4 regions of the Sedimentibacter sp. genome follow, and region 4 is predicted to be linked to each of the others. Evidence: riboswitches for the same ligand, from Rfam matches in the RefSeq annotation. Region 4 holds a riboswitch; each other region holds the start of a gene.
The links. A riboswitch is a leader RNA that binds a small molecule or an ion and turns the genes downstream of it on or off. The one in region 4 is predicted to bind cyclic di-GMP.
Positions count from the first base shown of each region.

Region 1: another riboswitch for cyclic di-GMP. It lies ahead of AAGU76_RS10385 (methyl-accepting chemotaxis protein); the one in region 4 lies ahead of AAGU76_RS01160 (FG-GAP-like repeat-containing protein).
Region 2: another riboswitch for cyclic di-GMP. It lies ahead of AAGU76_RS08275 (pilus assembly protein TadG-related protein); the one in region 4 lies ahead of AAGU76_RS01160 (FG-GAP-like repeat-containing protein).
Region 3: another riboswitch for cyclic di-GMP. It lies ahead of AAGU76_RS17050 (S-layer homology domain-containing protein); the one in region 4 lies ahead of AAGU76_RS01160 (FG-GAP-like repeat-containing protein).

Region 1 is NZ_JBCFAS010000002.1:847,074-854,799, forward strand. It holds gene AAGU76_RS10370 (ABC transporter permease) at 1-399, opposite strand, end outside; gene AAGU76_RS10375 (ABC transporter permease) at 396-1,355, opposite strand; gene AAGU76_RS10380 (ABC transporter substrate-binding protein) at 1,373-2,887, opposite strand; gene AAGU76_RS10385 (methyl-accepting chemotaxis protein) at 3,205-4,878, opposite strand; cyclic di-GMP riboswitch class I at 5,015-5,097, opposite strand; gene AAGU76_RS10390 (methyl-accepting chemotaxis protein) at 5,265-7,043, opposite strand; gene AAGU76_RS10395 (hypothetical protein) at 7,460-7,726, shown strand, end outside.
Region 2 is NZ_JBCFAS010000002.1:380,392-388,117, forward strand. It holds gene gltB (glutamate synthase large subunit) at 1-35, opposite strand, end outside; gene AAGU76_RS08260 (response regulator) at 494-898, opposite strand; gene AAGU76_RS08265 (Chromate resistance protein ChrB) at 1,185-1,718, opposite strand; gene AAGU76_RS08270 (CC/Se motif family (seleno)protein) at 1,722-2,039, opposite strand; gene AAGU76_RS08275 (pilus assembly protein TadG-related protein) at 2,151-3,065, opposite strand; cyclic di-GMP riboswitch class I at 3,181-3,264, opposite strand; gene AAGU76_RS08280 (GGDEF domain-containing protein) at 3,331-4,605, opposite strand; gene AAGU76_RS08285 (Crp/Fnr family transcriptional regulator) at 4,754-5,416, shown strand; gene AAGU76_RS08290 (TrmO family methyltransferase) at 5,468-5,722, opposite strand; gene AAGU76_RS08295 (hypothetical protein) at 5,701-5,844, opposite strand; gene AAGU76_RS08300 (tetratricopeptide repeat-containing diguanylate cyclase) at 5,882-7,528, opposite strand.
Region 3 is NZ_JBCFAS010000005.1:104,884-112,609, forward strand. It holds gene AAGU76_RS17045 (FAD-dependent oxidoreductase) at 1-1,722, opposite strand, end outside; gene AAGU76_RS17050 (S-layer homology domain-containing protein) at 1,962-5,957, opposite strand; cyclic di-GMP riboswitch class I at 6,186-6,273, opposite strand; gene AAGU76_RS17055 (diguanylate cyclase) at 6,314-7,726, opposite strand, start outside.
Region 4 is NZ_JBCFAS010000001.1:244,188-251,913, forward strand. It holds gene AAGU76_RS01140 (methyl-accepting chemotaxis protein) at 1-1,000, opposite strand, end outside; gene AAGU76_RS01145 (hypothetical protein) at 1,195-1,407, opposite strand; gene smpB (SsrA-binding protein SmpB) at 1,686-2,135, shown strand; RNA gene ssrA (transfer-messenger RNA) at 2,143-2,497, shown strand; cyclic di-GMP riboswitch class II at 2,858-2,942, shown strand; gene AAGU76_RS01160 (FG-GAP-like repeat-containing protein) at 3,074-6,025, shown strand; gene AAGU76_RS01165 (PrpF domain-containing protein) at 6,579-7,703, shown strand.

The DNA.
Region 1 (7,726 bases), on a different contig from region 4:
TTTGACTCCTCTTCCTGCTACAGTTACAATCATCATGGCTAGAAGAATTCCCGGAAATGCCATGAGCCCGTCCATAACACGCATTATGACGGAGCCGGCGGTCTTCCTTGCCATGGCAGCAACAGCACCAAGAGTTATACCGATGACAGTCCCGACAGTGACAGAACCAAGTCCCACCAACAGTACGTTCCTGGAGCCGTACATTATGCGGCTTAAGATGTCCCTGCCGAAGTTGTCCGTTCCCAGAACGTGGGCTGAGCCGAAATCAGGCTTCAAAAAACGCTGGGATATATTCATTTGGTTTGGCTCAAAGGGCATGGCTACAAAAGAAAGAGCCCATGTGGCAAGCACCAGCAATATAAATATTGTTCCCACGGTAATGCTTAAATTCTTCTTCATTGTTCTCCTCGCTGAAAGGATTTTATCCTGGGGTTAATCAACATTATAAGCACGTCCACTGCCAGTGTTATTAAAATGACAGCAGTGGTGATGAACATCACAAGACCCTGCAGCAGGACAATGTCCCTGTGTTCCACGGCTGTAAGCACCAGCCTGCCTATGCCGGGCAGAGAAAAAATTGTTTCAACAACCACTGTCCCTCCCGCAAGCTTTGCAAACTGCATTCCTATCAATGTAAGCGGCGCAACGAGGGCTCCCCTCAATGCGTACTTCATGTATATCCTTATTGAACTCAGCCCTTTGATTTTTGCCATATCCATGTAGTCCTGCTTCAGGGAATCAAGCATGGAACTTCTCACTATTCGAAGCAGTGTTCCCGTCTCACCTATGGCAAGAACAACCGAAGGCAGTGTGATGCTCTTAATGTAAGGGGCAAATCCATCACTGAATGGAACATAGCCGGATATTGGAAAGAGCTTGAGCCTAAGACCTAATAAAACAATAAAAACCATTCCTATCCAAAAGGAAGGAATGGCTGTTCCAAGCTGCATGATGCTTCTTGAAAAATAATCTATGGCGGTGTGTTTGTAGATTGAAGAAAGCATTCCAAACACAAATGCCGCAGCGACCGCCAGAATCATGGCAAACACCGCAATGGAAAGTGTCACAGGCAAACTGCCTGCAATAAGCTTAGTGACGGATTCACCGTATACGTAGGATTTTCCCATGTCAAGATGCAGAAGGTCGTTAAGCCATCCGAGATACTGCTCATGCAGCGGCCTGTCAAGGCCCATGGCTGCATGAAGGTCCTCAACCGATTCAGCCGTAGCATCTGCTCCTAAAATCAGCTGCGCCGGATCTCCCGGAATTATCATCAAAACAGAAAATGTGATTATGGACACAACCAGAATAACTGCAATGGAGCTTTCAACCCTGTTCAACACATATCTTAACATAAAAATCACCCCGTATGTTACTCTGTGAAGCTTACCCCTCTGAAATCATAAACATCTATCGGGAATATTTCCATTCCTTCAACATTTTTCTGAAGAGCCAGCATTGTTCTAGGCGTCTGCAGATATACGGCAGGAAGCTGTTCAGCCAGAATAACCTGTATTTCCTTGTATATTTCTTTTCTCTTGTTTTCGTCAAGCTCCTTCATGGCATCTGCAAGAAGCTGGTCTACTTCGCCTGTCTTGAGGCTTATATAATCGTTGCTGTCAGATTTATATCTGGCCAAAAACGCATATGAATCAAGTCTGCCTGTGTGACCCACAACAGTCATATCAAATTTCTTTGCTCCGTAAACGTCGCTGAGCCACGTTCCCCATTCAACCAGCTCGATTTTAACATTGATTCCTATTTTAGAAAGCTGGTCTGCAATCACCTGGCCTGCGTCAACATGCAGCTGATAGTTTTTTGGTAGAGTCAGTGTAATGTCAAATCCGTTCTCATATCCTGCTTCCTTCAGAAGTTCCTTTGCCTTTTCAGGATTGTACGGGGTCAGGTCATTTGTATCATAGTAATCAGGCGATGTGGGCGGAAGATGTGAGCCTATCTTGTCTCCGTATCCGAACATTGACGCTTCTATTACCTCGTCCTTGTTGATTGCCATTGCCATTGCCTGCCTTACCTTCTGGTTGGACAGTATTTCGTTGTCGGTGTTCAATGACATTATCTGCACTGCGTTCATTGGCTGTGAAATAATCTGGTACTCTGCATTTCCTTCAATCAATGTAACCTGGTCGCCTGTCAGCGGAATTATGTCCAGATCACCTACCTGAAAACTTGCCATCATGGTTGTAGCATCAGGTATCAGAACAAATTTAACCGTTTCCAGGGACGGAGCTTCTCCGTAATACTTTTCGTTTCTCTCAAGAATCAGATTTTGCTGCGGCGTCCATTCCTTCAGTTTGAATGCACCTGTTCCTACGGGAGCGGTCTTAAGGCTGTCGGCTGCTTCTTCGGGAACAACTGCCGTCCATGGATATGCAAATCTCTTCAAAAGTTCAACATCCAAAGTTTCAGTTGTAAATTTTATGTTAAGATTGTCTATTGCTTCTATTTTCACTATGTTTGCATAGTCTTTTGCTTTAGGGCTCTCAGCATCCTTAAGCCGGTTGAATGAAAACTCAACATCCTTTGCAGTCATCTGCCTGCCGTTGTGGAAGTATACATCATCTCTCAAAACAAATGAAATTTCCATTCCATCTTCGGAAATTGTCCATTCCTTTGCGAGTCTCGGGATTATTTGCCAATCCGAAGTTACTCCTACCAATGTATCATATATGTTGTTTGTTACCGAAAATGTGGAAGCTGCAGCGGTTCTTTGAGGGTCAAGGCCTTCCGGTTCAGTGGTGTAGCCCATGGTAAGACTTGTTTTGACAGGTTTTTCCGCCTGCTGGTTTGAATTGTTTTGTTGATTGGAGCATGATGTCATGACGAAAAGCATGGCTGCTGCCAATATAATAGAAATGATCTTTTTCATCTTCTGTTTCCTTTCAGTTAATAAAATTTTTTTCAAATATCTTTTACTGAAAATCGAATAAAGTCCTTTGTTTTCAATCCTTAAAATCAAATCGTGAGTATCTGTCAAAAATCAGGAAAACGAATCTTTATTCAATTAAAAATAAATACATTTATGTTTAACACACTTTCATTGAAATGTCAATAGATTGCTACAATTTAACAGCTCTGTCCGCAGCCGACAAAAAAAGAATGTACGGTTTTTGAATTGAGCCGTACATTCTTTATATGAAAACTAAGACATATCATATTTATTTCAGAAATTTCAAAAATTATTCATTAAAATATTTTTGCAGATTTTTCCTTAAGCTTGAACCTTCCTACCATTTCCTTCAGCATTTGCGCCTGTCCCGACAGCTCCTGGCTGGCTGCCGCGCTTTCTTCCGAAGTGGCTGAGTTTGCCTGCACAACCTGCGACACCTGCATCACACCAACATTAATCTGCTCAAGTCCTGCTGCCTGCTCATGGGATGCATTGGCTATCTCTCCTACAAGATTTGCCATTTTTTCAACTTCCCTAACAATTAAGTCCAGCGAATTTGCAGTGTCTTTTGCAATCTTTGTGCCGTCTTCGGATTTCTTCATTGAGTTTTCTATGAGTGCCGTAGTTTCATTGGCTGCTTGTGCAGAACGGGCAGCCAGATTTCTTACTTCCTCAGCAACAACAGCAAAGCCTTTGCCGTGCTGTCCGGCCCGTGCAGCCTCAACGGCAGCATTCAGTGCAAGTATGTTTGTCTGGAACGCAATGTCGTCGATAACCTTGATGATTTTTGAAATGTCACCAGAAGACTGGTTTATGTCCTCCATCGCTCTGAGCATTTCCTTCATTTGTCTGTTGCCCTGTTCTGCTCCGTCCTTTGCATTGACTGCCAGCTCGTTTGCCTGGCTTGCATTTTGAGCATTTAGGCTCGTCTGTGCAGATATTTCCTCCAAAGAAGCAGTAAGCTCTTCGATGCTGCTTGCCTGTTCCGTGGCTCCCTGAGAAAGAGCGATGCTGGCTGCTGATATTTGGTTCGCACCGGCAGCAACCTGTTCGGAGGCATTTTTCAGATTCATCAGAACTTCATTGTTCTGATCTATCATGTCTTTCATGGCTTTGCCCAGCAGATCGTTTTCAGACCTAGCTTCGACTTGTACCGTCATGTCCCCTGACGCCATTATTTCAGCTGCTTTTGCCTGATTTCGTGTATTCTCTATCATTCTCTTGAAAGATTCCATAAGCATGCCTATTTCATCATGGTTGTTTGATTCTATTTCCAAATTTACGTTTCCAAGAGCCAGCTCATCAGACACTTCAACAAGCTTTGTGACAGGTCTTACAATGCTCATGGTAATTTTGAGACTTGTGATGACACTCAGAACCAATGATGCAACTATAATGATAATCAGTATCAGGGTTGTTCCGTCATATACCTTGTCAGCATTCTGCTTTTCTGCCTCTGCGCTGTCCTGATTAAACTTCACAAGTTCAAGCAATAAATTTGAAGCATCGTCAAAAGCCGCCTGTCCTTCACTTTCTGACAACGCCATTGCTTCTTCTGTCTTCATCTGTCTGCTGAGTGATATGATTTTCTCGTTTACTTTCAAATATCTGTTCCATTCATTCTCAACCTTCTCGATTATTGCACTGTCTGTTTCATTGCTTATAACCGTGTGGTAAAGCTCAATGAATCTTTGTATGTCGTTGTTCAGCTTATCCATATTCTTTTCATGTTCATTCATCTCTTCAGCCGTAGTTGACAATACATGCTGCAGCTCCTGAATTCTATAGTCGGAAGTCGACGTATTGATGGAATGTGCGTAATCAACGCTCGGAAGGCTGTTTTCTGCCATAATCACGGTGCTGTTATTGATTTTGCCAAGGGAAAATATTGAAAATATTCCTATACCGGCAAGGATTAAAGTTAGAACACCGAAACCTAATAAAAGTCTTTTTTTGATTGTTAGTTTCATTTTAATTCTCCTCCTTATTTTTGTTCAATTTAAGCTGAACAGCCGGCCCCCCTTGCTTGTTGCATCTTAAATCAAAACTATATAAAAAGCAGGCAATGTAAATTGCCTGCCAAAAAACGCTTCTCAGCTTTATATCAATGGCAACCTGACAATCATGGCATATGCTTTAGACTCATGGCTTTGCGTCTCCGCCTTTCGGCGGATTTGCTATTATCGTTGTTTTTATTATAATTAAAATATTTATATATATAATATAATTGCCATTAACAATTGTCAAGAATATTATTGCATTTTTGTAATAATAAAAAGTCAGGTATAACATTAATTTAAAAATAAATAAAGCATTTCCGAAATACGGAAATGCCTTTGATTATAACTGCTGGTACCTATGCTTTAGTGGTTGTTACTTTCAGTTTGAACCTTCCTACCATCTCCTTGAGCATCTGTGCCTGTTCCGTCAGTTCCTGGCTGGCTGCCGCACTTTCTTCAGAGGTGGCCGAGTTTGCCTGCACAACCTGCGACACCTGCATCACACCAACATTAATCTGCTCAAGTCCTGCTGCCTGCTCATTTGATGCGATGGCTATATCGCTTATAAGATTTGCTGCCTTTTCAACCTCATCGACTATTTTATTAAGGGCGGCTGCAGTGTTTTTAGCAATCTTGGTTCCGTCTTCAGACTTCCTTATTGAACTCTCGATCATGTCAGTGGTTTCCTTGGCTGCGTTTGCTGAACGGGCTGCCAGGTTGCGCACCTCATCTGCAACAACTGCAAAGCCTTTGCCGTGCTGTCCGGCCCTTGCTGCCTCAACAGCGGCGTTGAGTGCAAGTATGTTTGTCTGGGACGCTATGTCATCGATAACCTTGATAATTTTGGAAATTTCAGCAGAAGAACTGCTTATTTCGTCCATGGCCTTCAGCATTTCATTCATGAGATCATTTCCTCTGATTGCTCCGTTTTTTGCCTCTGCAGCAATCTTGTTAGCCTTATCTGCATTTTGGGCATTTAACTCCGTTTGTGAAGATATTTCCTCAAGGGAAGCTGTCAGTTCCTCTATGGAGCTTGCCTGTTCTGTAGCTCCCTGAGACAGGGCGATGCTTCCTTCTGAAATCTGTATGGCTCCTGAAGCCACCTGTTCGGCAGCAACGCTTATGCTTGAAAGCACTTCGTTGTTCTTGTCAATCATTTCCGCCATGGCCTTTCCAAGCATGTCCCCTTCAGACCTTGCTTCGATTTCAACGTCCAGTCTTCCTTCTGCCATTTTTTTTGCAACCATTGCCTGCGTCCGTATGTTTTCGATCATTCTTGCAAAGGCAGCCATCAGTCTTCCCAATTCATCTTTCTTGTCTGTGCTGACTTCCACATTTACATTTCCTGCAGCAAGCTCATCTGCAATTTCAACCATCTGATTTACGGGCCCGACTATGCTCCTGGTTATGGCAAGACTCAGCAGAATGCTTGCGGCAATTGCAGCTGCCATGGCAACAAGCATGATGACTACTGCCGAAGAATAAGTGTTGTCTGAAGCCTTGCTTTCCTGCTGCGCAATATTCTGGTTGTATTCAACAAGCTTGCCTAATGCCTTGGAAAGGTTGTCGCTGAAAAGCTTAAGTTCATCGTTTGACATGTTTACTGCCTCTTCGCTTCTACCGGTTCTGCTCATGGATATCATTTTTTCACTGGCTACGGTATAGCTGTTCCATCTGGTTTCTATCTCATTGATAAGCTTGAGATTCTCTTCATCTGTTGCCAGTTCCTTGTATGATGATATGTATTCTCTTACATTCTTATCAAGCTGGTTCATATTTTCTTCCAGCGAATCCTTTTCAGCAGGGTCCTGAGAAATGGCATGATTTACCTGGTTGATTCTGTAATCCGACTGTGCTGTGTTTATAGAATGGGCATAATTGATGCTTGGTATGCAGTTGTCCTTAAGAACAGAAATGCTGTTATTGATTTTGTTCAGTGCAAATATGGAAAACAAACCTATCAATGTAAGCAGCACCGTTATAGCTGCAAATCCGTACAGCAGTCTTTTCCTTATGGTCATTTCCTTTGTGAACTTGAAATCCTTGAACTTAATCTTCTTGATTTTAGGTTTCTTGATTTCAAGCTTCTTGATTTCTAGTTGTTTTAAATTGACCTTCTTCATTTTTAGCTTCATTCTTTCCCCCTGTAAAATAATTATGATATTTCAGCCTTTAAATTCTAACCCTGCAGGGAATATTGCAATAACATTGTAGTTGATTCAGTTTTCGTGCCGAATCAACCTGTCCTATGTCCACATCGATACTGAAATCGTTATCTTCACAAGGCTGTCATTCAATTAATTTCTTTCCCGAACAATGGATATTAATATCTGGTACATTAAGTATAAAGCTGCTATCATCGTCAGAATATTTCATAATATATATCGAAACTTTTTCAAAATAAATTACGTTTTTATTGATTTAATTTGCAATTTGACTTCATTTTCTATGGAAATTTCATCCTGAAACCATAGAAATCATCCATGTTAACGTTGTAAAAAAATCCATTGCATGATATTATATAAATTGTCAGTCATTAGGGGGTGGAATTATGAACAGTAACAGAAAAAAATTAAAAGAAATGCAGCAAAAAAGCTGGTGGAACTACGCACTTCTTGCTGCCGGAATTTTTGTGTTCACTCAAGGGTCTTCAATACTGGCGAGAAGCCCTGAATATGCTGTGCCGGCTGTGTTTTTCAGCTTATTTATGCACTCGTCCGCTTTAAGTGGACTGAGCAAAAAATTTTTCAAGGCAGAACCTTCAAAAGCGGTAACCACAGCTATGCTGGCAGCTTTGATTGTACTGGCGGCTGTGAGC
Region 2 (7,726 bases), on a different contig from region 4:
AGACCTTGTCTCCTTGGTGTTCCATAGTTCTTCATATTAAATCTCCCCATTCATTTTAATCTGTGATATAAATTGTCACTATTATAGTCGATATTTCATAAACATACAAGTATTATTTTTATTTTTTGTAACAATTTTTTTCGTTTTATTAACTTCATCGAATTTTGAAGAGATTTTTTTGTTATTTTTTTGTTTTTTAAAATCTATTGACTACCTTTTATTTCGTTTTTGTAACATTTAAAGGCTTTACTATTTTCAATATACTAAAAATAATGAATTTCTGTTTCTTGCACGCCTGGTTTTCATCAACACAATTAATAAATGCTTATATGCATTATTCATTGATATTGTATAAAAAACCGAAGACAAGGAAACGTTTCGTACGATTCCTTGTCTTCGGTGTATAATATAGTAATGCGCAATTCGTGCACATACTTTAACATTTGCTGCAGCCTCTCCATGTTTACAGTAATACTTTGGAGAAATGCAAATTTCATATTTCCTGCATTTTTATGGCTGCTTCAGCCAGTACCCGTTCTATGGCCGATATGTCCGCCGGCTTTGACAGATGTCTGTCAAAGCCGGATTCCCTTGAAAGTTTCAAATCATCCGGCCCTGCATATCCCGAAAGAGCCACTAGGTACATTTTTTTAAGCTTAAAGTCTTTGCGCATGGTCTTAGCCACTTCGTATCCGTTCATACCCGGAAGCCCTATGTCGCATATGACTGCATCCGGCATGAATTCACGGGCCTTTTTGATACCATCATACCCGCTGTGGGCACAGATTGTTTTGTGTCCCAAAAACCCCACAAGATCGCACAATATTTCAGCCAGGTCTTTATTGTCATCTATAATCAGAACCTTGCATACCTTTCTTGATTTAACCTTTTCTTCCATTTGTTTTCCCCCTTCAATTCCCATGCCATTCTTTTTATCAACACACCCCGTACATACTACTATTTTAGCAACTTGTTCTCTGTGTTTTTGTCGATTTATGAAGACGAGACCAATAATTTGTCATTTTAAATTATATCTGAATGTTTAGCTTTTGTTATAGTATAATGGTAAAAATCAATCTGAATTAATCCTTTGATAATCCTCAGCGTTTATTCGCAAATGCATAGACATGGCTAAAAATATAATCCGACTTCAGAATTAGATACAAAAAGAGGTTTTGACCTGGTCAAAACCTCTTTTCTTCCGTTCCGTAAACACTCATGCTGAATTCCTCCAGCAGTCTTCGGCACTCCATCAGCTTATCCTGGGATTTTTTTCCAAGCGATGCGCCAAAAAAATCCCTGACGGCTATTTTTTCAAGCCACGCTTCAAGCTTTATGAACTCATCCTCATTTTCTTCAAGCTCGGCGAAGGTAAAGTTCTTCTTCTGAGTTTCTTTATTTATTTCATCAAAAAAATCATCGCACTTTTCCAAAAGCTCCCTGTACTCCTCATTGCGGGCGCAGTTGAACGTTTCCTTTATTTCTTCGGTGCTTAGATGCTCCATGAATTCAGCCTTTATGATGTAGGCGGTTCCGTTGTTTTCTTCTATTTCCTTAGAAATTTCTCTGAATACATCAAGGCTTCCTTCATTCTGAGGTAGAACCCACATAGACTGCCCTATACTGACTGAGCCGTACTTTTTTAACTTTCTCCAGACGCTGACTCTTGCCCTTGAAGGTTCCTTAGGCAGAGTAAAATTAAGCATGAGCCATTCCATCAGCTAGTCCTCCGACTTAAATCCCGAAAGGGAAAGGTTCTTTATTCCGAGAAAGGAATCAAGGTCTATAACTACATCACTGTCTGTCGGAAGGGATACCTGTCTTGACAAAAATACATTTATTCCTTCGATTTCAGCCTTTATGTAATTTTCCTCTACCTTGGGCTTTTTTGCCAATACTTCCGGCACCTGAACAAACGCGCACTCGCAGTTGGTCCTGTACTCGGGATACTCTATGACTAAATTGATTTTTCCTTTTTTGTGCAGGTAGCTTGCAGCTGACTTTGTAATTTTAACTGCTTCAGAAACTTCTCTTGCCATTTAACGCTCCTATCGCCTTATGTTTTATTACATCTATTTTATCATAAGTGCAATAAAATATCAAATCCTGCCATCGGTTTGTCATCGGGGACGGTTCTTTCTGTACAGCCGCTATTCCACCAGGCTTGCATAGGTCTTGATGTTGCTTATTCCTGAAGGTGTAAGATCCTCATACACTTCGTCAATTATCAGAGAAGCTGTACCGTTATTGTAATATTTGACCGTACACTTCAGCAGCACCAGATAACAGGAATCTATTATGCTTTCCTGTCCCACGTTTCCGCCGGGCCATCTGAAGCTGCCGCTTTTACCGTTTTTTTCTGTAACAGGTATGTTATTTCCATTAAACATCTCATCATTTGAAAGGCTTAACAGGTATACCTGAGCTCCGTCTTTGCATATATCTTCGACCTCGCCTTTTATGTTTGACATCTTTCCGTTTCCATGAACGGCACCAACCAGCGGATCGAATTCATAAACCGCTGTCCTTGTATTGAGGCGCTCCTTGTTTCCCTTGCCTTCATTGTCCCAGATTACAACTTCGCCGCCTTTTGTGTACCTGTCAAAGTTCATGAAAGGCAGCACACCGCCGTCAAACCCCATTTTTTGTGCTACAGCCCTGGCTGATACTGTGGTATCAGCAAATCCGAGGATTTTTGCAAAGGAGTATGACAGCTTCCTTGTACATACAACTTCAATAGTTTTCTTGACTGTATCAGCCTTCACGTATACAGTACCCATGTTAAAATTTGCCTCTGACAGCATCTTGGAATCTTCAAGCTTGTCATCATTTTCCTTGGCATACCTCACTGCAGTTTCTTCCGCAGCTGACTTTCCTGATGAAATTTTCATGGCACCTGCCAATGCAGCAGCATCTGCATCATTTTGCAGCTTTGACTTTGTTGCAGCAACCAATCCCACATCAACAGCCAATGCAGCCACTCCAATCAAGACAGTCATCAACAAAGCCGCCAGCACAAGAACCTGTCCGCTTTCACCAGTAATGAATCTTTTTAATTTTTTCATTTAAAGCCCCCCAGCTTTAAAATTTGTATTTTGCAAAGAGTTAAATTATAGTCTCCTTTCTTGTTTTTTTATTCTATGGCCACAGAAAACAAAAAGGCTGCAAAATAATAACTTATTTTGCAGCCGAACCGTCATAGCTGTCGCCTTAGACTTCTAAGCTTTGCGCCGCTAATTTTCATTAGCTTTGCCCTATTGTATGTATGGTAAAATTTACTATTTAATTATAGCACAGTTGAAGGAAGATGGAAACTCTTTTTTCTCACCTTTAGCACCTCTTTGCTCTCTTAAAACAATTCTTACCGTCCCTTTTCGCCATATACAAAGCCTTATCGGCATGATCAATAAGCGTTCTGATTTCAAGTGACTCTTCCAATAGTTCATCTGTATAAATCCCTATGGAGACAGTTACAATGTTGTAGTGCTGTCTGTTCTCATGAATGATGTTGAGATTTTCAATTTTTTTGCGTATACTATCGCAAAGCATGTCCCCTTTTTCTATGCTCAGGTTAGGGATAATCGCAACAAACTCCTCTCCTCCATATCTTCCCGGACATCCGCCGGCCAGCTGGACCTCACGTTGAAATGTCGTTCCTACCTGCACAATTACCTCATCACCTTTCAAATGTCCGTAAAAATCATTGTATAACTTGAAATCATCTATATCAATCATGATAACAGTCAGAGAATCCTCTTTACGCCTGAGTTTTTTTACCTGCTGTATAACATAATTTTCATAATAAGCTCTGGTGTACAGCCCGGTTGCATCGTCCTTATACACGATTTTTTTTATCTCTTTTCTGTAATGAAGGTGAAAGCTCAGAAATATTATGAATAAAGTAACTGTCGGAATAACCAGCAGCAAAAACAATACAAAAATCACCTTGTTCTTGTAGTCATAAAATCCGTCTGAATATACATCAACACCCAGCAGGCCCACGTACGTACCTTCCTTAGTATAAATGGGTACCATCCCTGAAATTTGATCGCCCCATTCATCATGGTTGATAAAATAACCGCTTTTCATTTCATCATATAAGACAGCAGTGTCCATGTCTACATGGGTATACCGGTTTTTATCCGAGTAGTACAGAGGATCACTTTCAGCCTCTTTCTGTTCCTTTTCATTTACAATGACATCCAAGAGCCATATCCAGTCCAGGATTGTCCCGGCAGGCATTTCATAGAACTCGCTGTCTGTATTTGTTACACGATATTTGACCTTGTCTGAATCCAACCTTCTTATTACATAGGCATATTTGACATCCTGACTTAACTGAATCGTCTTAAAAAGATAGCTCAACTCCTGGTTGTTTGCATTTTGAAGGAGTTTGTCAAAGGTTATTCCTTCAAGGCTCTCAAGCTGCTCATCAGTTAAAGTCAGTCCGTTTGCTGCAACCTTTGCAAGATTCAAGGTGCTTTCTCCCATGATTTCAAAATAGTGATCTGATATCCACCCGGAAACCATGAATATTGCCAGTGCCCCAGCCATCATGTAAATTACTGCAGCTATAAGTATGTAATAGTGAAAAACCCTTTTCAAGCTAACACTTCTTTCTGTCTTAAAATTTAAAAAAATTTAACAAATGTACATATTAAGTTTTTCAACTTTATTTAACTTTACAACAGCTTAATTTTACCATATAATCGAAAATCATATCGTGTCATATGCTACGTTTTGGAGGCTTGAATTGAAATATATTAAATTGATAAAGCATACTTTCATCGGAAGTCAGCTGAATGATGATGAAATACATACAGCTCTGCACAATTGCAGCTTCAGCATCACACATTTCAACAAAGGAGAAGTACTGCACATTGAAGGAGACGATTGTTTGTATCTGGAAATACTTTTGACCGGCAGTATAGTCAATATGAAAATTGACCAGAACGGAAATGAACTTATGGTTAATAATTTTGAATACAACGATATGATTGGAGGGAACATTTTATTCGGCAGTTTCCCTAAATACCCGTTTAACTTTATTGCTAAAACAAACGGGTCCTTGCTTCAAATCAAAAAACATTATTTATTTAGCCTATTTATAAAAAAACCAGATATTCTAAAACAATTCTTAACGATTGTTTCAGACCGGGCTGCCAATATCGTCAGGAAAGTGAACCATGTTGAACATAAGCAGCTGAGAGACCTGATAATGGAGTACCTGAATTCCCAAAGCAATCTTCAGAATTCAGCTACAATTGCCTTACAGATTTCAAAAAGAGAACTGGCTGACCGATTCGGTGTGCAGCGCACATCTGTGTCAAGGGAGTTCTCAAGAATGAAAAAAGATGGATTGATCATGATACACAGCGATAACAAAACTATTGAAATATTAAAACAGTTGTCATAGGGGACGATTCTACTTGTCAAGAAGAACCGTCCCCTATGGTTTTCTATGGTTCTATATATATGGTTTTATGTCCAGTACGGGAGTGCCGTCCAGCATGTCTACTCCAGTGAATTCCAGCTTATTGCCGTCAACCTTCGTAAACCTTACAACGGACATGCCTATTTTGTTGGGTCTGTGGGGCGATCTTGTTGAGTACACACCTTTGTTGCTGCGCTTTTTCGATATGAGCGACTCTCTGTCTGATCTGTGAAAATAAAAAAGAACTACAGCTTGGGTGCCTTCCCTTATATCCTTGATTCCTTCCATGTATTCATCCAGCATTTCAATGGTGCCGAATACATTGTTGTCGTAACAGGCTGCCTTGGCATGTCAGCATCGTCCTTGTAGGGTGTTCTTATATAACCTATGGGTTTCATAGTTATTTCCATTGGTGCCTCCTGATTAAACAGTATTATAATTCATTCTTTATATATTGACGTCAATATACTTTAAAATCGTCGTGTTTCTGCCTTCTTCCTTGGCTTTGTACAGTTCCCTGTCAGCTGTATCCATAATTGCTGAAACACTGCCCATGAAAGATGCCTTGCCTGCAATTCCGCCTATGCTGATAGTTACTGCTTTTCTTTGTCCTTTTGATATGTAGTAAAGCCCAAGCTTTTCAACTTCATGCCTTATTGAATTTCCAAGTTTCAAAGACTGTTCATAAGTTAAGGACTTTGCAAAATATACAAATTCCTCGCCCCCGTACCTTCCGAAGGTGTCTCTTCCTTCCTTCTGTATGTTCCTTATGCAGCCCGCCACTTCCTTAAGGCAGCTGTCACCTTTTGAATGTCCCCAGAAATCATTGTAACTTTTGAAATGATCTATGTCGATCATAAAAACGACCATGGTATCATCGTTTTGTCTTGCTTCCTCCAGGATATTGTTCAGGCAGAAATTTATGCACCTTCTGTTGGGAATACCGGTAAGATAATCCTCATAAGCCCTTTTCTCCAGCGTTTCATTTGCCTTTCTGATTTTTTCCAATTCCCTGTTTCTCAGCGATATTTCTTCTTCCAGCCTGTTTTTGAGTTTCTCGAATCTTTCATTTTCTTTGATATGTTTCAGTTCTACATTAAGTATCTCAAGTTTGTTTCCTAAGTTTGATGCTGTTATCTCTTCATTTATATTAAAGAATTTTTTGTAGTATTCCAGCGAAGATTTATAATCTCCCTTATTCTCATACTTTTCAGACATGCACCTGTAGACCATGCACATTTTTTTCTTGGCGTTTATCTGTTCGGCATAGGACATGGCCTTTTCACAGTATCGGAAGGCTTCTTTGTCTTCCTTGTCGGAAAGCATCTCTGATATGTTCATGAGCACATCAATGGTATAGTACTTGTTGTTTACTGACTCCAGTTTGTTTAAAGCACTGAAGTAGTATTCTTCTGCCCTGGCGAAGTCTTTAACTGTAAAATATATTTTCCCCAGCCTGCTTTCGGTATCCCCCAAAATCACCAGATCCTTTTCTTCAATCAGTATGTCATGGCTTCGGGAATAATAATCAAGGGACTCCTCATACTTTTTTTCTTTGAAGTATATTTCACCAATATTTCCAAGTATGGATGCCTTGTTCATGCTGAAATTATTTTTTTCACAGATTCTAAGCGCTTCGAAAAAGTATTCGAGGGCCTTGTCATTTCGTGAGGATTCCCTGTATATTTCTCCTATATTGTTCAACACGCAGCTAAGCATGAAATCATTACCCTGCTGTTCAGATAAATCTGAAACCTCTAAGAAATATTTAAGCGCCTCCTCGTACATTGTGCTGTAAAAGTATGCTATGCCCGCAAGGTTCAAAGACTTTATCTTTCCGTTTACATCATTTGTTTCCTCGAAAATTTCCAGTGCTCTCAGAGAAAAGTCAAGCATCTGATTTATTTCTGATTTTGCTCTGCAGGCAAATGCCATGCCCACAAGCGAATACCCTTCCTCTGTCCTAAGGCTGTTTTCTTTGGATTTTTTGTATGCTTCGCTGCTTAATTCGTAGGACTTGTACGGTCTTACCGCAGCCAGGCTCTTGGACATCTCAAGCAGATTGTAGATTTCTTTTGTTTTTGTATTTTCCATGTTTGCACCTGTAAGTTTTTGTTCAGTTATCAGCAGCTGTAATTGAAGAATGCTATGAACATATAATTGTCTATAGAAATTATAACATTTGTTTCTATTTATTTCCATAATATAATTTTAAACATTCAACCTTACGCACAGCATTCATTGCCTTTTATAAAAAGCAATGATTCTCACACATCGGCTTTTGCGAAATGC
Region 3 (7,726 bases), on a different contig from region 4:
GAATGGAGGAACAAACACTTCAGCTCCCGATGCAATTATAAGCTTCGTGTATTCAATTTCCTCTCCGCTTTCAAGAACAACCTTCCTGCCTGCAGCATCTATGGATGAAACGACCTTGTTCAGAAGGAGGTTCACATTGTTTTCCTTCATCCACTTTTCATCCTTTATGGTCATGGATTCGATTGTAATGCTGTCGTTGCTGAGCATCTTGGAAAGCTGCGGTCTGTAGTATCCCATCACGTCTTCCTTGGAGATTATGGTAATGTCGCTTGCCTGGTTTCTTTTTCTTATTTCAACAGCAGCTCCCATGCCTGCACCGCTGGCGCCTATTATAACTATTTTTTCTTTAACGTTTGAAACTTCACCGTCTCCCTCATCCTCAAGCATGACAAAGTATTCCGGCCCCACGCCGCAAACAGGGCATCTTTCCGGCGGATTTGCACCTTCAACGATCTCGCCGCACACAGTGCATTTCCATCTGAAGGTTTTATTATCGCCGGCAGTAACAGCTTCTTTTCTTGCGCCAGGCTCCACTGTATAACCGAATTCAATCCCGAATTCGTAAGCTGTCTTCAGCTGCTCTTCCGATGGTTTGAATCTTATTTTCAAGCCTTCGCCAAAGGGCTTGAGCCTTATTTGTTTTATTCTTTGCATAAGGTTTGGTACAGCTTCGCCGCTCCAGCCATATGAACCAAAGGCAGAAGCATGCTTGCCCTTATAAACGGGAGGAAACATTTTTATGAGCAGACTCCAGATTGGTTCCAGCGCTTCGCCGACCATTGTAGGCGAACCGAACAGAACACCGTCTGCCCAGTATATTCTTTCCAGCACCTTCTTTTCATCTTCGTAAACCATGTCGTAAAGTTCAACCTTGATTCCTGATTCCATAATCCCTTTTGCTATTTCTTCAGCCATTTCCCTGGTGTATCCGTAAGCAGAAACATACGGTATCACTACCAGCTTTCCGTCAAAAGGTTTCTTCTCCGTTGAATATTCCTTGGACAGGTTGATTATTTTCCACGGATCCTGGTCAAGAACAGGGCCATGACCGGTGCAAACCATATCTATATCAAGGTTCTCAATTTTACTTATAGCCTGCAGAAAGAACGTCTTGAAAGGCCCAAATATGTTGTCAAAGTAATATTTGAATGCTTCCATATAGTCGCCTTCATTGGTTAACGTGCTCTGAAGCACTGTATCCAGCGAATAATGAGCACCAAATGCATCGCAGGTGAACAAAACCTTATCTTCCATAAGATATGAAAACATTGAGTCCGGCCAGTGAAGGAATTTGGCATCAATAAACCTGAATGTCCTATCTCCCAGCGACAATTCATCCCCATCCTTAACAACAATTGATTTAAACTGTACATTGCAGATATGGGTCATAAATTCTATTGCCTGCTTTGATCCGACTATCCGGATGTTAGGATTCATGTGAATAAGCTTTTCGATAGAACCCGTATGGTCCGGTTCAGTATGGTTCACTATTATATAGTCAACCTTTGACGGTTCAATGTCAATCTCCTTCAGTTTTTCAAGATAATCCTCAAAGCATTTCAGTTTAACTGTTTCAATCAGCGCAATTTTTTCGCTGCCCCTTACAGCATATGAATTATATGTTGTTCCGAACTTGGTGCGCATTATTATGTCAAAAACTTCAAGCCCAGGGTCAAGGCTTCCTACCCAAAATATATTTTCCTTTAATTTCAGTGACTTCATGATTCCTCCTTTAGTGAAACTAAGAATGATTAACGTAATAAATATACCCTGCTTTTCAACAGCCAAAACTCAGTCCTTTAAAAATATTAGTTATAATGAAACAAAAAATTAAATTTCAGCCCGGTTCTGCTTGTTATAATTTTAACTCTATGGTATTTTTTTGTAAATGCATTTCATACGACAAAATAATGCTAAAAAAAGAAGCGGAGCAAAAGCTCCGCCACTGAATCTTATTAAGTTTACGGCCATACCTTGTTGGGTTTAAGTCCAGTCCAAAGTTCGTCCTTGTCATCTTCGATAACATAATTGTGACTGTTTGTTGCTTCCATTACAGCTTCGTAGTACCAGTCGCTGCTTTTTATATCCGGCCAGAACATTGAATCCGGATGTATATTTTCTTCCGGTACTACCCTACCCAGTACATTGTTGATCAAAGTCATAGCTTCTGCTCTTGTAATGTCCTGCTCAGGTTTGAAGGTTAAATCAGGATAACCCTTGATCCATCCCTTGTTTTCGGAAGATGTAATATACTTCTCAGCCCAGTGGCCGAAAATATCCGTGAACTTGCTGGTATTGTTAAGCTCCAGTTTATCAAACTTAGCTGCTATGGTAGCAAATTCTGCCCTTGAAATAGGATCCGACGGTCTGAATGTTCCGTCAGGATAGCCTTTGATAATGCCTGCATTGTACAATGTTGATATTGCACGATTTGACCATCCATGGTTTTCCAAATCCGTAAACGGATTGTAATCACTCAGCAGGCTGTTTCTGCTTTCGTCAGTCAGCAATCTGTAGAATATCATCGCCACTTCTTCCCTGGTTATGTTGTTCAGAGGTCTTATATCTCCCTCAGGATAACCAATTACGTACGCAAAGTGGTCAAGCTTCTCAAGATCTGCCAGCGGAACGTCATTGTCTGGAATGTCTTCATCGTCATCATCATCGTCGTCATCGTCTCTGTCCATGTCGTAGTACAAGTTAACCGTAGTGGTTGTTACCAGCTTGATTGCTGATGCTGTTACTGCTGACCCTGTTGTTACTGATTCTGATGGAACTTCAACAATGATAGTTTCTTTGTCTGTTTTTGTACTGATTTCTCTTTTTACATATGTGTATCCCGAATCATAGTGAAGCTGCACATAGCTTGTAATATCGCTTTCTGCCGGCGTGCCTGTTCCATTCTTTGAATATCTCTGGTTGTATGCGTATGTGTTATAACCTGTTTCATACATCCAGTTAACCTTATGCAGATTTGATTCAATAACATCATACTTTGAATAGTAGAAGTTAATAACATTCTCATCTTCGTTTAATGTCACTGTAATCGATGCAGAACCCACAATATTGTAATTTTCTACATCCTGAGCTATCTCAGTAACCTCTTCACCAAATGCTCCAAATTTGTCAACACTTGGGACAACCGATAAACCGGTGTCTATATCCAAATAATTAACTTTGTATGCTACTTCATTTACTTTGTTTGTTACAACAAAGCCTTCATAAACATCACCTGATATTTCTGGAGTGTAGCCAATCACGCCGGATTCAGCAACTGTATATTCCGAATAATCAATTACATTGAAATCCCAGTAGCCATCTCCACTCATTTCATATTTAGGCAATTTGAAAGAATCTGTCCATTTGTTCTCTGCATTTAATGTTAAAGTCAAACCGGTTGATTCTTTGTTGGCATCAAGTAATGTAACTGTTACCTCTTTGCCTGTAGGACCGTCCCAAACCTTGGTCACCGGTACATGAATTGCTTCAATGTTATATACGCCAAAGCCATCGCTTGTTCCCCAATTATTGACTATAGCAAAATAATCATCCAGCTCATCTTCAATAACATAATATTGTTCAAATTCTTCTTCACTTACTTTATTAGGTAAGCTGAATTCACCTTCCCAATATTCCCAACCTTCTATATACTGTGGTTCTATTGTTATTGAATCAATTAAATCGTCATTTCCATCATATAAATGTAGAGTTATGCTGTCTGGCTTTTGAACGGATGACGCAACTAAACTCATATACTGCGGTTGTTCATAATCACTGATCCATTGCTTGTGGACCGGAACTTTCATTTCAGTTGAACTGTATTGTGCCACATACGTTGCATTGCCTGTTACCGTTGCTGCCACTGCCGGTGACCAGCCTGTAAATGTCCAGCCGCTTTCGTGATTGTTTTCTGCATCCGGTGCTGCCGGTGTAACGTCTCCGTATGTCAAATTCGGAGTTGATTGTTCTGCAAATGTTCCATGGTCTCCAGGCTGGTATGTTACTGTGTACTTATCCTGTGTCCATGTTGCCACATATGTTGCATTTCCTGTTACTGTTGCTGCTACTGCCGGGCTCCAGCCTGCAAATGTCCAGCCATTGTCATGATTGTTTTCTGCATCCGGTGCTGCCGGTGTAACGTCTCCGTATGTCAAATTCGGAGTTGATTGTTCTGCAAATGTTCCATGGTCTCCAGGCTGGTACGTTACTGTGTACCCTTCCTGTGTCCATGTTGCCACATATGTTGCATTTCCTGTTACTGTTGCTGCTACTGCCGGGCTCCAGCCTGCAAATGTCCAGCCGCTTTCGTGATTGTTTTCTGCATCCGGTGCTGCCGGTGTAACGTCTCCGTATATCAAATTCGGAGTTGATTGTTCTGCAAATGTTCCATGGTCTCCAGGCTGGTATGTTACTGTGTACTTATCCTGCGTCCATGTTGCCACATATGTTGCATTTTCTGTTACTGTTGCTGCTACTGCCGGGCTCCAGCCTGCGAATGTCCAGCCACTTTCGTGATTGTTTTCTGCATCCGGTGCTGCCGGTGTAACGTCTCCGTATGTCAAATTCGGAGTTGATTGTTCTGCAAATGTTCCATGGTCTCCAGACTGGTATGTTACCGTGTACTTATCCTGTGTCCATGTTGCCACATATGTTGCATTTCCTGTTACTGTTGCTGCTACTGCCGGGCTCCAGCCTGCAAATGTCCAGCCATTGTCATGATTGTTTTCTGCATCCGGTGCTGCCGGTGTAACGTCTCCGTATGTCAAATTCGGAGTTGATTGTTCTGCAAATGTTCCATGGTCTCCAGGCTGGTATGTTACTGTGTACCCATCCTGCGTCCATGTTGCCACATACGTTGCATTACCTGTTACTGTTGCCGCTACTGCCGGGCTCCAGCCTGCAAATGTCCAGCCGCTTTCATGATTGTTTTCTGCATCCGGTGCTGTCGGTGTAGCATCTCCGTATATCAAATTCGGAGTTGATTGTTCTGCAAATGTTCCATGGTCTCCAGGCTGGTATGTTACCGTGTACTTATCCTGCGTCCATGTTGCCACATATGTTGCATTTCCTGTTACTGTTGCTGCTACTGCCGGGCTCCAGCCTGCAAATGTCCAGCCATTGTCATGATTGTTTTCTGCATCCGGTGCTGCCGGTGTAGCGTCTCCGTATGTCAAATTCGGAGTTGATTGTTCTGCAAATGTTCCATGGTCTCCAGGCTGGTATGTTACTGTGTACCCATCCTGCGTCCATGTTGCCACATACGTTGCATTGCCTGTTACTGTTGCCGCTACTGCCGGGCTCCAGCCTGCAAATGTCCAGCCGCTTTCATGATTGTTTTCTGCATCCGGTGCTGCCGGTGTAGCGTCTCCGTATGTCAAATTCGGAGTTGATTGTTCTGCAAATGTTCCATGGTCTCCAGGCTGGTATGTTACCGTATAGTACAATACAATTATTGTAGCACTTGTACCTGTAAAGCTATGTCCGCCAGCTCCGAGATCTGCTCCGATGGTGAAGTTCCCATCTGCCGGTAAAGTTCTGTTTCCTAAATTAACTATAACCCAGTGATGTTGACTTGCATTTTTTGTTATATAATCACTAACTAAAAATGTGGTACCTTTAACAACCAATGTTTCATCATCAGGATGTTCGCTCTTAACCTCCGCAGTTATTCTAACCCCATCAAATTCAATGAATTGAACTGTTTTTGTATCATGGGCTGTAAAAGCAACATAAAGATTTTTAGGTGATGAATTATCATACCAAAATGCTGCAACTTTTGAATGTTCATTAGTTGAACTTATAGTTTGCGTGAAGTCATTTCCATCGAACAATTCACTTACTTGTGCATCTGTATACGTTACAGTTGAAGCACTGACAATACTACTCGGTAATGCCGGCATCATCATCATTAAAGCAATCACTAAACAAACAACTTTTTTAAACACATTTTTGTTCATAAAATTTCCTCCTTTCTTCAATAATTGTTTTTCTAACCTTCTCTTGTAAATCCAATCTTTAATAAGCATTTCAACATTTGCACCCCCTTTCTACATGTCTATTAACAATTGATATATAGCAACAACTAGCCCCCCTGTAAAGGTAGTTGCAACTAACTGATTAAGTTTCATAGCAATTTTAAATTTGCTGTAAGAAACAAAAAGCTGCAAAATAATATCTTCAGATTATTTTGCAGCTGAACGGTCATAGTACTTTCATACTTTAGACTTCAAAGCTTTGCGTCCCTGCCTTTCAGCAGGTTTGCCAAATATTCAATTTTACATATTTACCATATTATGTATAAATGTAATCATTATTATACAATTTGTTCTTCATTTTCCATGATATTCACAAACAATTCGGCAATCTTAGGGTCAAATTGGCTGCCGGCCTTCTCGCTGATTTCCCGAAGGGCTTCACTGTTTGACATTCTTGTTTTGTATGGTCTGTCATTGACCATTACATCGTAAGCATCCGCGATTGCGAAAATTCTTGCGACTACAGGAATTTCTTCATTTTTAAAGAGACCGGGATATCCCTTTCCGTCCCATCGTTCATGATGAATCAAAATCAATTCGTCAATTGGAGAAGCATCTCTGAATTCTCTCGCTATATAATATCCTATCTCGCTGTGCCTCTTTACGGTTTCCCATTCCTCGCTGTCCAGTGACCCTTCCTTTTGAAGTATATTTCTTGATACTCCTATTTTACCTATGTCGTGAAATTCACACAAAAGTCTTAATTCTTCCTTCTCTTCCCTTGACAGTTCCATTGCATCAGCCATGATCATTGTCAGATTTTTAAGCCTCTCGTAGTGGGATTTCGTTTCATATGTAATTTTCTCCAGCCTGCTCTTTAGGAATTTTATCATGGATAGCTTTGCTTCCTTGCTTTCCTTGAGCTTTTTGAAATACATCCTGTCTTCGGCTTTCTTCATGATTTTGTTTAAATCTTCATCTTCAGTTTCCTTTGTGGCAACTCCGAAGCTGATACTTATTTTTACATAATCCAATGTGTTGGTCTCACATTTTGCCTTGACCCTCTCAACAATTTCCGTTGCGGTCTCTGCTGTGGTTTTAGGCAGCAGCACTACAAATTCGTCTCCGCCGACCCTGCTTATTATATCTTCATCCCTGAAAGAACTTTTCATGATTTCAGATGCTTTTTTCAGGGCCTCATCGCCCATGCCGTGTCCAAATGCATCATTGATAAGTTTTAATCCGTTAATATCTCCCATTATAAGGCTGATTGGGAGCTGCCTTTTAGTATCAAGTCTGGACATCTCTTCCTCAAAGAAATTCTTGTTGTACAGTCCGGTTAATCTGTCCTTGTAATACAACTTTTCTCTGTCTTTCAGGAAATAAATGTTGCCTTGTTCATCTTCAGACTGGCTGTAAGGATACGGCACCCCTTGTTTAATATGTGTAACATCAACATAATATATTGTCATCAGGTCTTCCTGGGTGCTTTTGTCGGTAAATACACTGATCAGGTACCATCTTTCCATTTCCCTGATGTACATTTCAAACTTCAGTCTGGTTTTTGGAATCACGTTGAAATACAGGTCCTTGAATCCTAATTTATCAGAATAGTCGATGACGATTTCCGAGAACTTTTTCCCTTTGATGTTTTCAGGATTTATCCCGGCAGCCTTATAGAAGGTTTCACTAATATAAACCAGTACATAATCTATAAAATTGCCGCTTTTATTGTACACTGCCTTAAATTT
Region 4 (7,726 bases):
CAAGTATCATGTTGTATACTTTCCATTTCCACATAAGGTGGTCAGTTTTGGATAGCTCAATCATAACTGCATTGTCCACTTTCTTTCTGGAGTTTAAAGCTTTTATCCTTATGTTGTCCAGCGATTGTGATATGTCAAAGAAAGCTTTACCTGTCCTTGCTGCTTCTTTTTTCAGATTCATTGACTTATTGTTTATGGCCATAATGCTGTTGGTCATTTCCTGTGTGGCCGCAGATTGTTCTTCAACATTGGCGGAAATGTTAGTAAAGCTGTCACCAACAGAACAGATTCCGCTGTTGATTGATTTTATGCCGCTAACAGCATCATCCATCTGTTTTTTTGACGTGTTGAAGGAATGTATAACCTTGTCGACTTCTGCAGATGTGTCAGATATCTTGATGTTTAAATTATCAACTATTTCCTGTATATGACCGACTTGCTGTCTTGTGTTTTCGGCAAGCTTCTTAATTTCATCCGCCACAACAGCAAATCCTCTTCCGTGCTGGCCTACTCGGGCAGCTTCGATGGATGCGTTCAAGGCCAGAAGATTTGTCTGGCTTGCCACATCATTTATCACATTTACAATCTTGTTGATTTTTTCTGCTTCGGAGGTTACTTCATCCATCACTGACTTTACTCTGTAGGTTTGATTAATGCTTTCTTCAAGAGATGTGAATGTGCAGTTTATAATCTCCAGGTTTGTTTCGGTGCTGGTTATGGTGCTATTCATGGTTGTGGTGGATTTCTGAACATATTCAGAAATGTCTGCTGTGGCAGCATTCAGTTCCTCGCTGCTTGATGCCAGACTTTCAACCATTTCCATTTGCTGGTTTGCATCTACTATCATTTCCTTAACGTAATCAAGACTTGTCATATATTGCAGCAATTCATTAACGCCAGAAAGCGTCATTATGTCGCAAGACTCATCTTCTTTTATTTTTTCTGCTGCAGCTTCAATATCTGCTGGGTTTTTACTTCCTTTATTTCTCCTAATAAACATAATTCCTCCATATATTTGCTATCTGCTTGCCAGTTTTTCAACAATTAAGTTATCGTACTTTATTGTAAGAAATTAAGCATTTGGTAAAAATTTGCATAAAAACCGTTATTTATTCCAGTTGAAAGCAGTTGTCAGATTCAAAACTGAAAAAAGAGCTGCACCTTTCTTCGTGCAGCTCCTAAAAGTAAATAATCTTAATCCTTTTTCTGCCATGAGCCATCAGCTGTGCAGATGTAATCTCCGTCTTGGTTTTTGATTACAGAACCCACAGCATGACTCTGATTGTTGAATACACAAAATGTATTGTCGGCAGCAGTGCCTACAGGCCTCTTTGAAACTGACTTGACTTCGTTGGGTTGTGTTATCACATTGACAAAAATGTTGTTTCTTTCATTATGATTTATCATGGTATCAATCCTTTCACAATTTAGCGACAGTAAGACACGCTTCGTTTAAAAATTAAATATAATTAATTATATTCCTTAATATTATTGCTGCATTTCATGACTATATTACCTGCAAAAAAATGATTTTATGAATAAAGCAAGCACAAATTTTATAATATGCCATAATTGGATAACTGGATTAATATCGGAAAAGTTCATTTTAAGTCTCAAAAAACTGCCATTTGACAACTTTATTTATTAATGTTATAATCAACCTACGTTAATGGTGGGTGATTAAAATGGCTGAAAATACAAAAAATATTGCAAGCAATAGAAAAGCATATCATGAATATTTCATCGAAGAAAAGTATGAAGCAGGGATTGTTCTTGTGGGAACTGAGGTTAAGTCCATAAGACAGGGCAAGGTTAACCTGAAGGACAGTTTTGTGAATATTAAAGATGGTGAAGCTTACGTGTACAACATGCATATAAGCCCTTACGAAAAGGGAAACATATACAACGTTGACCCGCTAAGGCCCAGAAAACTTCTGCTGAACAAACGTGAAATAAGAAAGATGCTTGGGCTTGCAACACTGAAAGGATATTCACTCATACCGTTAAGCTTATATCTCAAAAATGGTCGTGTAAAAATGGAACTGGCTGTAGCCAAAGGCAAGAAAAATTATGACAAGCGTCAGGATATTGCCAAGAAGGATGCAGAAAGAAGAATCCAAAGACAGGACGATTGACATTTACGGGGGCGTAAATGGTTTCGACGGGGATATAGAAGGAAGATAAGCGAGTCGTTGTCGCCAAACAACGCAAAAAGTGGCAACTAAAATTAAACGCAAAAGAAAACAATAACTTAGCATTCGCAGCGTAAGCTGCTAGCTTGTTCCACTTAGCCGGCCTGTAGGCTATACTGGGGCATCATCTAAATCAGGGAACTGCTTGAGGGGGCTTCGACCTTAAGTTGAGCAATCGAAGATAGCCGATACTATAGCCTGACGATAGGCGATAGTAGAGGCGAAACAAAAATTATCGTCTGCACTCGGAGAAAGTCTTGTGGAAATATTTTCGGACGTGGGTTCGACTCCCACCGCCTCCATCAAGTATTGACTAACCCCATATGTACGAGCGATAGCGAAGTACAGATGGATGGTAGGGTCAACCGCAACGAGCACCAAATTTATGTGAGCGAAAGCGAACAGATAAATTTGTATGCGAGACTGCGCAAATGCGGCTGGAGCCGCAATGAACGGTGAACAATGAATAATGAACAACTAAATATGACAGCTAAGTTAGCCGCATATTTGTACTGTTCAATGTTCATTGTTCATTTTTAATTATTACATAAATCTAATCTAAGTTTAGAGTACAAAGAAAGACACCATATAAGGTATTTAATCATACTGTTAATATTTTGGAAATTTCCAAAACAGTCATATATAAGTTGTAAAACAATACAATTAGTAATATGGGCAGCAATGACCAAATGAAAGTATTTGGACGCTTTTTCATTTGTGGAGCTAATAGCGTAACCGACCGGTTTATTTAGGTCGGTTTTTTATTATATATATTCTTTTTGAAAGGAGGCTAGGACGAAAAATTGTTTGCATTAAAGCGACTTCACAGCTTAAATAATAAGTTGCTTGTCAAAAATTATTTTATAAGGTAGGGAGAAAAAATGAAACAAACAAAAATTTCTTGGTTAAAAATTTTTGAAGTTACACTTTTATTATTGCTTTTTGCATCTCCGGTCATTGCTGCAGCAACCGAAGGTTCGTCTGCCGTCAATCGTACACCCTTTCAATTTCCTTTAACAAATATGTATAAGGAAATAACAACAGAATCAGAATTTTACACATACATACTTAATTCTGTATCCGGCAGTGTCAGCGTTGATGGTAATATATCTGAAGTTTCCGGCAAAGAATCCTTTATGGCGGAATATGTGGTTCCTGCCAGCGGACATCCTGCCGGTACAATTTATGCATGGTTGATGAATGACCAGGAAAACCTGTATGTAACTTTTGATGTAACTCCTGACAATACCATGGATGGCAACGAAGATTATGTTAAAGTATATATAAAAACAAATGATGTTGTTAAGGTTTTTAAAGTTTCACTTTTAAATTCAGTATGGGGTATGCCGGGCTTCATCACTACCGAACGAGCCAATTATGACCATAAGGTTTATGAACTGAAGATTCCATTCAGTGAGATGGGTCTGGCTGATGATCAGAACAAAATTCAAATAGCTTTTTCTGCTTACGGCACAATGGCAGCACCCATACCTGTAAGTTTTAAAACACCTGATGAGTACTACTCAGGCGGTATACCACTGGGCATTGCTACCGGTCATTTTAACAATGACGATTATCTTGATATAGTCGCTGTCAATGCCAATGAGAGCAATTTATCTGTTTTGCCCAATAACGGTGATGGGACTTTTGCAGCTCGTGTTGTTTCAGCTGCCGGTTACTCCCCACATTCTGTTATAGCTTGTAATTTGAACGGGGATAATTTGGATGATCTTGTCATCAGTGGCAGCGGAGGAACTTACGCATTTGTATCCATCGGAAACTTTAATTTTTCTCCATTGATTCCATGTGGTTCAGGGTATTCTTCTGCTGTAGGAGATTTTGACAATGACGGGGATAACGATGTAGCAACGACAGATTGGAACCAGGACAAAATTTTTATCTATTCGAACAACGGGGAAGGAATCTTCACTGAAGCACAGTCAATATCCACATCGAATTATCCTCAGGCAATCTTTGCAGAAGATATCAATAATGATGGAAAACAGGATTTGATAGTTGTTTTTGGAGACCGCTTTGACGTCAGTACCATGGAGATCCGTTTTGGTGACGGTTCCGGCCATTTTCCAGATCTACCATCCAGGATAATAATGGACATCGGTGAAATTATCGGAGGGGGCATGCGTTATTCAGCCGGTGGTGCTACTGCAGCCGATTTCAATGATGACGGGAATATAGATATAGCGTTCCTGTATTTTGATGATATGCTGAATTTTTCTGAATACGAAGAATATGCATCCGTACTGCTTGGTGACGGCACAGGAAATTTTGCAACAAGCGGCAGTTGGAGTAATTTCCTTCTAAATCTCGGACCAATTGACTCTGTTGCAGGCGACTTCAATAATGATGGCTATATGGATTTGACAGCAGCCAACAGGTACAGCAAAAACATTTCTATTCTTGCTAATAGCTGGAATCACACACTGTTCCCTAAACAGGATTTTAGTCTCAACAATCAGCCATGTAATCTTGCCACAGGAGATTTTAATGATGACGGGATGTTGGATATAGCTATGACAAATTGTGATAATGGAAATGTATTAGTTCTCATCAACAGTACCGGCAATAGCAGCACACCATATAGCTATACTGTAACCTTCAATAAAAACGGCGGTGATACGGATGCAATTCCGGCTGCGATTGAAGTGGAAGAACCTGCGTCTTCAGTGGGCAGTCTGCCTGAGCAGCCTACGAGAACAGATTATACTTTCGCTGATTGGTGGACCGGCAATGGTATTGCAGATGACGGAATAGGAGTGGATGGCGAAGATGGCTGGGGAACAGCATTTTTAGCTAATACAACAGTTGACGACGACATAACTGTATATGCCAAATGGGTAATAAAACCAGCAGATTCAACTATTGATCCCACTTATGCAAGTTTTGACAAATACAGTGGTTCATCTAATTATAAGGATATTGCGGTAACCATAACTGCACAAAGCACTACAATGAGTGCTATCAAAAACGGTGATATAGTGCTTGTGGATGGAACAGATTATTCAGTAAGCAAAAGCACAGTAACCATAAACAAATCCTATCTGGAGCAGCAGGCTACCGGAAGCATAACCTTAACCTTCGACTTTAGCGAAGGAGCAGACCAAGACCTTATTATAACAGTATATGACAGCACCCCTTCATCAAGCGGGGGAGGAAGTCATTACACTCCATTAACTGTTACCTGGTCTAATCTGCCTGAAGGTACTCCCGGGAAGGCATTCTCACATAAGTTCTTAGCGTCGGGAGGAACCCGGCCGTATAAGTTTAAGGTAACTGGCGGCTCACTTCCAAAGGGTTTAAGCCTGGCGGAGGACGGCACCTTCAACGGTACGCCGATACTGCCCGGTACTTACAAATTTACGATTACAGTTACAGACAACAAAGGAAAAAACGCCAGCCGGGAATTTAAACATATAATCAAATTGGGGCCAAACCAGACACTGATTACTCTTACTGTAAACAGCACTCAGGCTACTATTGATGGTCAGCCATACACGCTGGATGCCGCGCCTTATATTGAAGCAAGTACTAACCGTACCCAAATCGGTATCCGCTTTGTAAGCGAGGCGCTGGGCGCAAATGTTCAGTGGCTGCACGATTCCGGACAGGTAAAAATAACAGACAGAGATAGGGAGCTGGTACTCAATATAGGCAAAAAAGAAGCTATTGTGAACGGAAAGAGCGTTAACCTTGACAGTGAATCTGTAATACTGCCGCCCGGCAGAACCTTTGTTCCTTTACGCTTTATCAGTGAGACATTGGGAGCAATAGTAGACTATGATGAGGTTAGCATGATAATCACTATTATACGGTAGTTGGTTTCTGACGGTTATTTGAAGCAGCAGTATAAATAGAATAGAAAATGAAACTGAACGATGGCCGGAAATTTATACTGTCAGAAAAATCTGCAAATACTCGTAATATATAAGTTGCTATGAAAAATATAAAGTGATAAAAAATAAGCAGCGCCTGGATATCATATAGAGATACCAGGCGCTACTTATTTTCTTGGATACCCATTCAAAACCTCTCGGTAATGATTCAACATTCATTTAATTAATTACTACCCTACCAGCATCTTTACTCTTGTGTGGTTTAGCCGCTTTATATAATCTAACTGTTAACGGGTTAGACCACGATTCAACCAATACAACTGGTAATTGTGCTGACTCTGTTAGAACTATAGAAAATGATGTTGTATGATATGTATACCCGATGGTTATATCTTTAAACATAAATTTGAAATTTTTTTTTAAACAAATTTTCGAAAATGTTTGCCTGTTCCTCAATATTAGAATATTCATTATGCTATTTACTTTGGATTAATCAATGGTTATAATTAATCAAGCAAATAACGGAGGTTGAAGCATGTATATGAAAAAATATCCGTGCGTTTATATGCGCGGCGGCACAAGCAAGGCAGTTTTCTTTCATGAAAAGGATTTGCCGGCAGATAAAGAGGTTTGGGATGACATATTTTTAAAGGTAATGGGAACACCGGATGTCAAACAAATTGACGGAATGGGCGGAACTGTATCATCAACCAGCAAAATAGCCATAATTTCACCTTCGGATGTAAAAGGCGTTGACGTTAACTATACATTCAGGCAAGTTGACATAGTAATTCCCAATGTAGACGGCAGTGCAAACTGCGGAAATATTTCTTCGGCTGTGGGACCTTTTGCCATTGACGAAGGTTTGGTAAAGGCAGTGGAACCTGTAACAGTTGTACGTGTACTAAACACCAATACAAATAAGATAATAGAAGAGCATGTTCGCGTAAAAGACGGCAAAGCAATGGTACATGGGGATGAAGTCATTAAGGGAGTGCCAGGCACTGGTTCAAGAATAGATATGTATTTTGAAAATCCAGCAGGAGCAGCAACAAGCAAATTATTTCCGACCGGAAACAAAAAAGATACATTTGAAGTACCGGATTTCGGACCCATTGAGGTTTCAGTAATCGATTGTTCAAATCCAATTGTGTTCATAAGAGCCGATGATTTGGGCATAAGAGGTACTGAGCTGACAGAACTTAACAGCAATAAAGACGTTATGGAACACATAGAGCGAATACGCTGCATAGGTGCTCAAAAATGCGGATTCGTAAAAGAGTGGGAACAGGCAAGGACAGAATCTACATCCATCCCTAAAGTTTCTATCGTATCCAAACCGCAGGATTATACAGACATGGACAACAATCAAGTAAAGGCAGAACATATGGATATATGCTGCAGAGCTGTTTCTGTGGGAAAAATTCACAAAGCTTATCCCATGACGGTAGCAGTCGGGACCGGAGCTGCTGCAAGAATCCCTGGGACAATTGTGAGTGAGGCTGCAAATTTAGACAGCGACCAGGATATCATAAGAATCGGACATTCAAGCGGTATAACTCAAGTTGATATTAAAATGAATGGGGAAACAGTGATTAAAGGCGGAGTAACAAGAACAGCAAGAAGAATAATGGACGGCTATGTATATATAAGGGATTAAGATAGAAAAATATTGCTTGCCGG